Regions from separate parts of the Zavarzinia sp. genome, predicted to be linked through region 2. Evidence: riboswitches for the same ligand, from Rfam matches in the RefSeq annotation. Region 2 holds a riboswitch; the other holds the start of a gene.
The links. Region 2 has a riboswitch for cobalamin ahead of WAZ62_RS17570 (DUF1636 family protein). Riboswitches for the same ligand answer to the same signal wherever they lie in the genome.
Positions count from the first base shown of each region.

Region 1: it holds a riboswitch for cobalamin, as region 2 does, so the genes downstream of both, WAZ62_RS07015 (TonB-dependent receptor plug domain-containing protein) here and WAZ62_RS17570 (DUF1636 family protein) in region 2, are expected to answer to the same signal.

Region 1 is NZ_JBAQRT010000130.1:2,769-6,471, reverse strand. Features, by position in the region: gene WAZ62_RS07015 (TonB-dependent receptor plug domain-containing protein) at 1-1,913, opposite strand, end outside; cobalamin riboswitch at 2,147-2,363, opposite strand; gene WAZ62_RS07010 (type I restriction-modification system subunit M N-terminal domain-containing protein) at 2,534-2,761, shown strand; gene WAZ62_RS07005 (hypothetical protein) at 2,697-3,515, opposite strand; gene WAZ62_RS07000 (acyl-CoA dehydrogenase family protein) at 3,583-3,703, shown strand, end outside.
Region 2 is NZ_JBAQRT010000315.1:1,886-5,588, reverse strand. Features, by position in the region: partial or broken gene WAZ62_RS17580 (cobaltochelatase subunit CobN) at 1-398, opposite strand, end outside; gene cobW (cobalamin biosynthesis protein CobW) at 406-1,416, opposite strand; gene WAZ62_RS17570 (DUF1636 family protein) at 1,420-1,776, opposite strand; cobalamin riboswitch at 1,868-2,080, opposite strand; gene cobO (cob(I)yrinic acid a,c-diamide adenosyltransferase) at 2,122-2,742, shown strand; gene WAZ62_RS17560 (cobyric acid synthase) at 2,742-3,703, shown strand, end outside.

The DNA of each region.
Region 1 (3,703 bases), on a different contig from region 2:
GCCCCGCGACCGAGCGAGCCGTAGGAATAGACTTCTTCGTATTCCTCGTCGAACAGGTTCTCGACCCTGCCGTAAAGCTCGACATTGTCGGTCAGCTCGTAGCTGCCCGCGAGATTGGCGATGATGTAACTGTCCATGTTCTGGGCCTGTGACGACCATGTCCTGGTGTAGACGACATCGGTGAAGTCGCCGGTATAGACGAGGCCGAGGCTGGCGCTCGCCCTGTTCTCGAGGAAGCGCCAGGTGGCGTCGAAACTGCCCTGGTTGGCCGGGCGGCGTACCTCGGCGAGGCCGGTCTTGCCGTCGCGGGCATGGGTGTAGCTGTAGGACAGGCGAAGGGTCAGGGCATCGACCGGCCGGGCCGTCAGTTCGACCTCGACGCCGCGATGGCGCGAGGTGGCGCTGTCGTTGATCGGCGTGCCGACATAAGTGCCGCTGCCGGCGTCGAAGACATAGGTCGTGCCGATCTCGTCCGAAATCCGCTGGTCGAAATAGGTGAGGCCGAGGCTCAGCCGGTCGGACAGGAAGCTCTGGTCGATGCCGGCGTCCCAGCCCTTGCCGCGTTCGGGCTTCAGGTCGGGGTTGCCCTTGTAGGTGCTGCCGTAACCGTAGAGCTCGTTGATGGTCGGGTTCTTCACGCCGGTGCCATAGGAGGCGCGGAACTTCGTGTCGGTGGCGTCGAGGAAATAGGCGGCGGTCAGGCGATAGGTATTGGCGTCATCGAACAGATCGTGAGCATCGCGGCGGATGGCGCCGGTCAGGCTCAGGTCCTCGAACAGGCTGAGCTGATACTGGCCGACGAAGGAATCCTGATCGACCTCCGCCTCGACGTATGAATCGATTTCGTCGCGCTTGTGCTGATAGGCGAAGGTGAACAGATGGGACGCGGCCAGGGCGGGCGTGTCCAGCGTGTAATCCGTCTGGTAGTCATAGGTCGTCGTCTCCCCCTTCGAGGAGGAGGTGACGGCGCCGTTCTTCAGGTAATCGGTATCGGCGCGGAAATGGCTGAGACCCAGCTTGTGGCGCCAGCTGCCGTCCAGCAGCGACAGACGGGCCTGCGCGCGGCCGAAGGTCTCGTCCCCGCGCGAGCCGGAGTTGGCGTCATAGGCATATTGCAGCGGGCTGGTGGTATCGCCCGGGCGCAGGCCGAAATCGTCGTATTCGCCCTTGAAATGAGTGTCGCGGAAGGCGAGGTCGAAGCCCAGCAGCTTCGAGGGATCGAAACTGGCGTTCACATGGGAGGTCACGCCGCGATAGGAATCATCCTCGCCATTGCCACGCCATGACGCGGCGGAAGAGGTGCCGGAGGTCAGCGAGCCGGTGGTGCCGGCATGGATGCTGAAACCCTCGCCCGAGGCCCCGGCCGAGACCGTGCCCAGCATCGTGCCCTGGCTGCCGCCTTCGACGCTGGCGGTCACGCGGGATGCGCCCTGGCCCTTCTTCGTCACGATGTTGATCACGCCGCCGACGGCATCCGAGCCATAGAGCGCGCTCTGCGGCCCGCGCAGCACTTCGATCCGCTCGATGCCTTCCGTCAGCAGGTGGCCGAAATCGAATTCCGAGGATGACGCGGGATTATTGACGACAACCCCGTCGATCATCACCAGGGTCTGATTGCCTTCCGAACCACGGATGCGCACCTGGGTCTGGTTGCCGATGGCGCCGGTGCGATTGACCGCGACCCCGGGCACGAGGCGAAGGGCGTCCGAGACGACGCGGATCTGTTTCGCCTCGAGTTCATCGGCCGTGATGATGGTGACCGCGCTGCCGACCGCGGTCAGGGGAGTGGCCTCGCCCAGATTGGCGCTGACCGAGACGGCGGGCAGCGGTTCGGCCTCTTCGGCATGGACGTTGCCGCCAAGGACAAGGGCGAGGGTGGAGGCGGTGACAAGGAAGGATACAGGCCGTGACATGGTGATCCCCAGCATTCCGGGCAGGCGCGGGCGGATTTCGGGCGCACGCATCCTGCCCCGCCCGCAGGTGCGGGCAGGCGAAAGACGAGCGCCATCGCGGGCCGGTTGCCACGGTCCGTGCGAAAGATGCCGAAATCGGCGGCGAGGAGAGGACTCCCCCACCCGAGACGGCGCCTATGGACGCATCACTGCTACGGATTGGCCCGCTACCTCCGGTTCACCCGACCGGCGGTAAAGTGATGCCCCTGGTGGCAGGTCTCCTGGCTCGCGGATCTCTGTCCTGCACCGTCTTCCCGACCGGCCCGAAGGCGCACGGTCAGTGACATGGGGTGCGGACTCACCGCTCACAGTTGCGGGGACAGCCACGGCCCGATGCCCAAAGGCACCTTCCGTCGTTCCCTTTTAATCCCGGTCCCGAAGGACCATGGAACCACCAAAGCAAGGGGGATTGTTAGCAGCCGCGGGATTTACGTCAATGGCGAAATCGGGACGCGGGGCCGAAATGGTCCCGGCCCGTTTTCACCCGATAGTGTCCGGCGGCGAATATTGAAGAAGGATGGCGGCCGCCACCGCCGATCAGGCCGGGTGGCGACGTCCCGCGCGCAGGAGCAAGACAGGGCATGAGTCGGCAGACACTTTCTGCCTTCATCTGGGCCGTCGCAGGCCTGCTGCGCGGGGATTACAAGCTGGCCGATTATGGCAAGGTGATCCTGCCCTTCACCGTGCTGCACCACCTCGATTGCGTTCCGGCCCCGGCCAAGCCGGCGGTGCTGGCGGGTTTCCCTAAAAGCCGAGATAGCGTCGCCAGATCGCCTTGCCGCGCCGGTCGTAATCGTCCATGGCCCTGATCAGGGCCGACAGGGCATCCGGCGGGCATAGCGCCGCCGGCAACAGAGGATCGCGGATGATGGCGCGAATGGCCTCCCGCCCGGTCAGCAGGGTTTCCGCAGCCGCTTCGATCAGGGGCAGGTCCGGCAGGCGGGCGGCGCTGGCCGCCAGGCGCCGGGACAGTCCGGCGTAAGCGGATCGCAGGTCGGTCACCGGCCACAGCGTCTCGAAACGTCGCTGCCGCGCATCATCCAGGGGACCGGTCTCGACCACCAGCAGGCTCGGCGCGCCGTCGAGGGCGAGCAGCCGTTGGCGCATGGCCGGGGCGCCGCCGTCCAGATTGTCCGGCCGGGCCCAGATATTCGTCTCCGCCTCGGCGAAACCTTCGAGGTTCAGGGCCTGCACCGTGTGGCGCCAGGCGGTGCGATGAGCCCGCTCCCGCGGGCCGGCGATGGCGAGCAGCCAGCCGTCGCGCCACGGCTGTTGTCGGCGCTGAACCTCGCGCCAGCCCATGATCCGGTGCTGCAACGGCTCCGCCTTCGCGCCGATCGCGTGGCGCCCCCGGTCCAGCGCGCGCACGCGCCCTTCCTGGCGCAGCCGGGTCAGGGCGGTGCGGATGCCGGTTGCCTCCAGCCCGAAGGCGGCGCCCGCGAGGACCAGCTCCCGGGTCGAGAAATCCGGCGGCGAGCCTGTGTCCAGCAGGTCGAGGATCAGGGTCCGCGCGCTGATCGGCGGGCGGTCGCTGGCGAGAAATATGTTGCTGTTCGTGTCCATATCAGACAAATATCGTAACAAGAAAAAGCCCGGAAGGGAACAGGCCACCGATCGAGGGAGAGACACCATGTCCAGCATCAAGCCGCTGACCCGGCTCGAGACCCACGAGGTCTTCAACCAGCCCCCGCCCTTCGAGGGGCTGAACCTGTTCACCGGCGACAGCGCGCTGGTCGAGGCCCTGCGCAAGG
Region 2 (3,703 bases):
GAGACCGGCAAGGTCGAAGCCTCGTCCAGCCGCGCATCCGGCCGGCCGTCGCCGGGCAGCACGGCGAGGGCGATGCCCTTTCGTTTCGCGAGGTCATGGACCTGCATCAGGCCATAGGACCAATAGGCCTCGCCGCCGATTAGGCGGATCAGGATCGCCTTCGCGCCCGTCAGGGTGCGGCCGACATAGGTATCGACCGAGAGCGGATGGCGCAGCGCCGCCAGATTGGCGAGGCGGAGCGACGGCAATCGCCCCTGCCCCCGGTGCCAGCCCGCCGCGAAACCGCCAAGGTCGCTGTCCGAGAAGGACAGAACGACGAGATCCGCCGGGTCCTGGCCGAGATCGGCCGGCCGGGCGGCCTCGTCGAGGCCATGGCTTTCGCGGAAGACGACATGCATGGCGGGATCAGACGCCGAGGCGGCGGCGGATCGCCGCTTCGTCGAGATCGCCCCGCTCGGCGATGACGACGAGGCGGGAGAGACGGGGGCCGTGCCACGGCCGGTCGAACTGCATCCGCACCCGCGCGCCCACGGCCTGGACGAGAAGGCGCATCGGCTTGCCGGCGACGGCGACATGGCCCTTCACCCGCAGGATGCGCCGGTCGCGGGCAAGCCCCGCGATGGCCTCGGCCAGGGCCTCCGGGTCCGTAACCTCGCCAAGGTCGATCACGGTCGAGGCGAAATCGTCATGCTCGTGATCGTCGTCGCCATCGTGGTGGGACGGGCGGGCGGCGATGTCGTCTTCCGCGGCAGCGTCGAGGCCCAGCACCACGCGGGGATCGATCACGCCATCGGCGAGGGTGAGCACCGGAAGCGTGCGGGGCGCCTCGGCCGCGATCAGGGCGCGGGCGGCGGCGACGCCGGCCTCCCCGGCGAGATCGGGCTTGGAGAGGAGGACGAGATCGGCGCAGGCGATCTGATCCTCGAACACTTCCGACAACGGGGTTTCATGCTCGCTGTCGACGCTCGCCGCGATGTCGGGCGCGAAGCGTCCCAGGGCCACGGCTTCCGCGTCGGCGAGGGCGATCACGCCGTCGATGGTGACGCGGCTGCGGATGTCCGGCCAGTCGAAAGCCTTCAGTAGGGGCTTGGGCAGGGCAAGGCCCGATGTCTCGATCAGGATGTGATCGGGTCGCCGGGGCAGGGCCAGCAATTTCTCGATCGTCGGCAGGAAATCGTCGGCGACGGTGCAGCAGATGCAGCCATTGGCCAGTTCGACGATGTTTTCCGCCGGGCAATTCTCGTCGGCGCAGGCCTTCAGCAATTCGCCGTCGACCCCCAGGGTGCCGAATTCATTGACGAGGACGGCCAGCCGCCGTCCCCCGGCATGGGCCATCAGATGGCGGATGAGCGTGGTCTTGCCGGCGCCGAGAAAGCCGGTGACGATGGTGACGGGGGTTTTCGCGAGATCGGCCATGGCTCAGAACTCCCGCGGGGGCATGCGGGCGATCACGTTCCGGCGAAAGAGCTCGGGACGGTCGCGCCAGGGCACGATGCCGTCGGCGCTGCCGGCATAGAGCGCGGCGCCTTCGAGCAGGGGACCAAGATCGGTTTCGGGGGCGATGCCGCCATAGACATAGGTCCAGCGCCCCGGTCCGGCCAAGGCGACGGCGCAGCCGCGCGAACAGGCGGACAGGCAAGTCACGGGCGCGACCACGACACCCTCGGGCGCGCTGTGCCGAGCGGCATCGTGCAATCGCGCGCCGGCGCAGCTTTCACCTTCGCCCACCGCGCGATGGACACGGCAGGTGATACAGACATGTAGCGTTACGGCCATCCCCGGTCCTTCGCGCAAGAGGCAAAGGGGTGGGGCCGAAGGGGGACGCGCGCATGCGTCCGCCTGCCGGTCGCGAACACCCCGTTCGCCCGATCAGAAACACGCGCTGGCAGGTCTCCCGGCTTGCGGATTCAGGAATTTCTTCCAGCGGGCGTCCACCTTCCCGGCCTTTCGGCCAGTGGCTTGGACGACCTCTCCGGTCACGGTCGCGGGGGCGGCTGCGCTTGGGGACCCCTTGGGGGGTTTCCCTGTCGCATTCCCTCTTCGCCTGTCATAAACAGGAACCAGCGCGGCCCCAAGAGAGGCCGCCTCCAGCGAATTGTCAAGGCCTTCGGGGGAGTGAACATGACGGCGACGACCGGCGCGGACGCGGCGGCGCACACAGCGAAAATGGCCCGGGTCAAGGCCGCGCGCGACCGCATGACGGCGCAGCGGCAAGGCGAGAAGGGCCTGATCATCGTCCATACCGGCACCGGCAAGGGCAAGAGTTCGGCCGGATTCGGCATGATCTTCCGCGCCATCGCCCACGGCATGAACTGCGCCGTCGTCCAGTTCATCAAGGGCGCGCGCGACACCGGTGAGCGCCGCCTGATCGAGGCGCATTTCCCCCAACTCTGCCGCTTTCACACCATGGGCGAGGGCTTCACCTGGGAAACCCAGGACAAGGCCCGCGACATCGCCGCCGCCCGCGCCGGCTGGGACAAGGCGAAGGACCTGATCCGCGATCCCACCATCCGCATGGTGCTGCTCGACGAGATCAATATCGCGCTGCGTTACGATTATCTCGACCTCGCCGAGGTGCTGGCCTTCCTGCGCGACGAGAAACCGCCCATGACCCATGTCGTGCTGACCGGGCGGAACGCGAAGCCCGAGCTGATCGAAATCGCCGATCTCGTCACCGAGATGACCCTGGTCAAGCACCCCTTCCGCTCCGGCATCAAGGCCCAGGCCGGGGTGGAATACTGATGCGCGCCCTGATGATCCAGGGCACCGGCTCCAATGTCGGCAAGTCGCTGCTGGTCGCCGGCCTGTGCCGGGCGGCGCGGCGGCGCGGCATCGTCGTTGCCCCGTTCAAGCCGCAGAACATGTCGAACAACGCAGCCGTCACCGCCGACGGCGGCGAGATCGGCAGGGCGCAGGCATTGCAGGCGCTGGCCGCCGGGCTCGAGCCCATCGTCCACATGAACCCCGTCCTGCTGAAACCCGAAAGCGAGACGGGCGCCCAGGTGATCGTGCAGGGCAAGCGGCGGACGACCACCCGCGCCGCCGATTACGCCGCCCTGAAGGCGGGCCTGATGGCCAGCGTGCTGGAGAGTTTCAACCACCTGGGCACCATCGCCGATCTCGTCATCGTCGAGGGGGCGGGCAGCCCGGCGGAGGTGAACCTGCGCGCGAACGACATCGCCAACATGGGCTTCGCCCGGGCGGCCGGCGTACCCGTGATCCTGGCCGGCGATATCGACCGGGGCGGCGTCATCGCCCAGCTGGTCGGCACCAGAGCCGTGCTCGACGCCGCCGATGCGGCGATGATCCAGGGCTTCCTGATCAACAAGTTTCGCGGCGATCCCGCCCTGTTCGAGGAGGGTTACCGCCAGATCGAGGCGCGCACGGGCTGGCGCGGTTTTGGCGTGCTGCCGCATTTCCCCGCCGCCGCCCGCCTGCCGGCGGAAGACGCCCTCGACCTCGAGCGGGCGGGTGCTGGCGGAACTTTACGCATCGCCTGCCTCGCCTTCTCGCGCATCGCCAATTTCGACGATCTCGACCCCTTGCGCCTCAGCCCCGGCGTCGACCTCACCATGGTCCGGCCCGGGCAGGCGATCCCGGGCGATTGCGCGCTGGTGATCCTGCCCGGCAGCAAGTCGACCCGGGGCGACCTCGCCTTCCTGCGGCGGCAGGGCTGGGACATCGACCTCGCCGGCCATGTCCG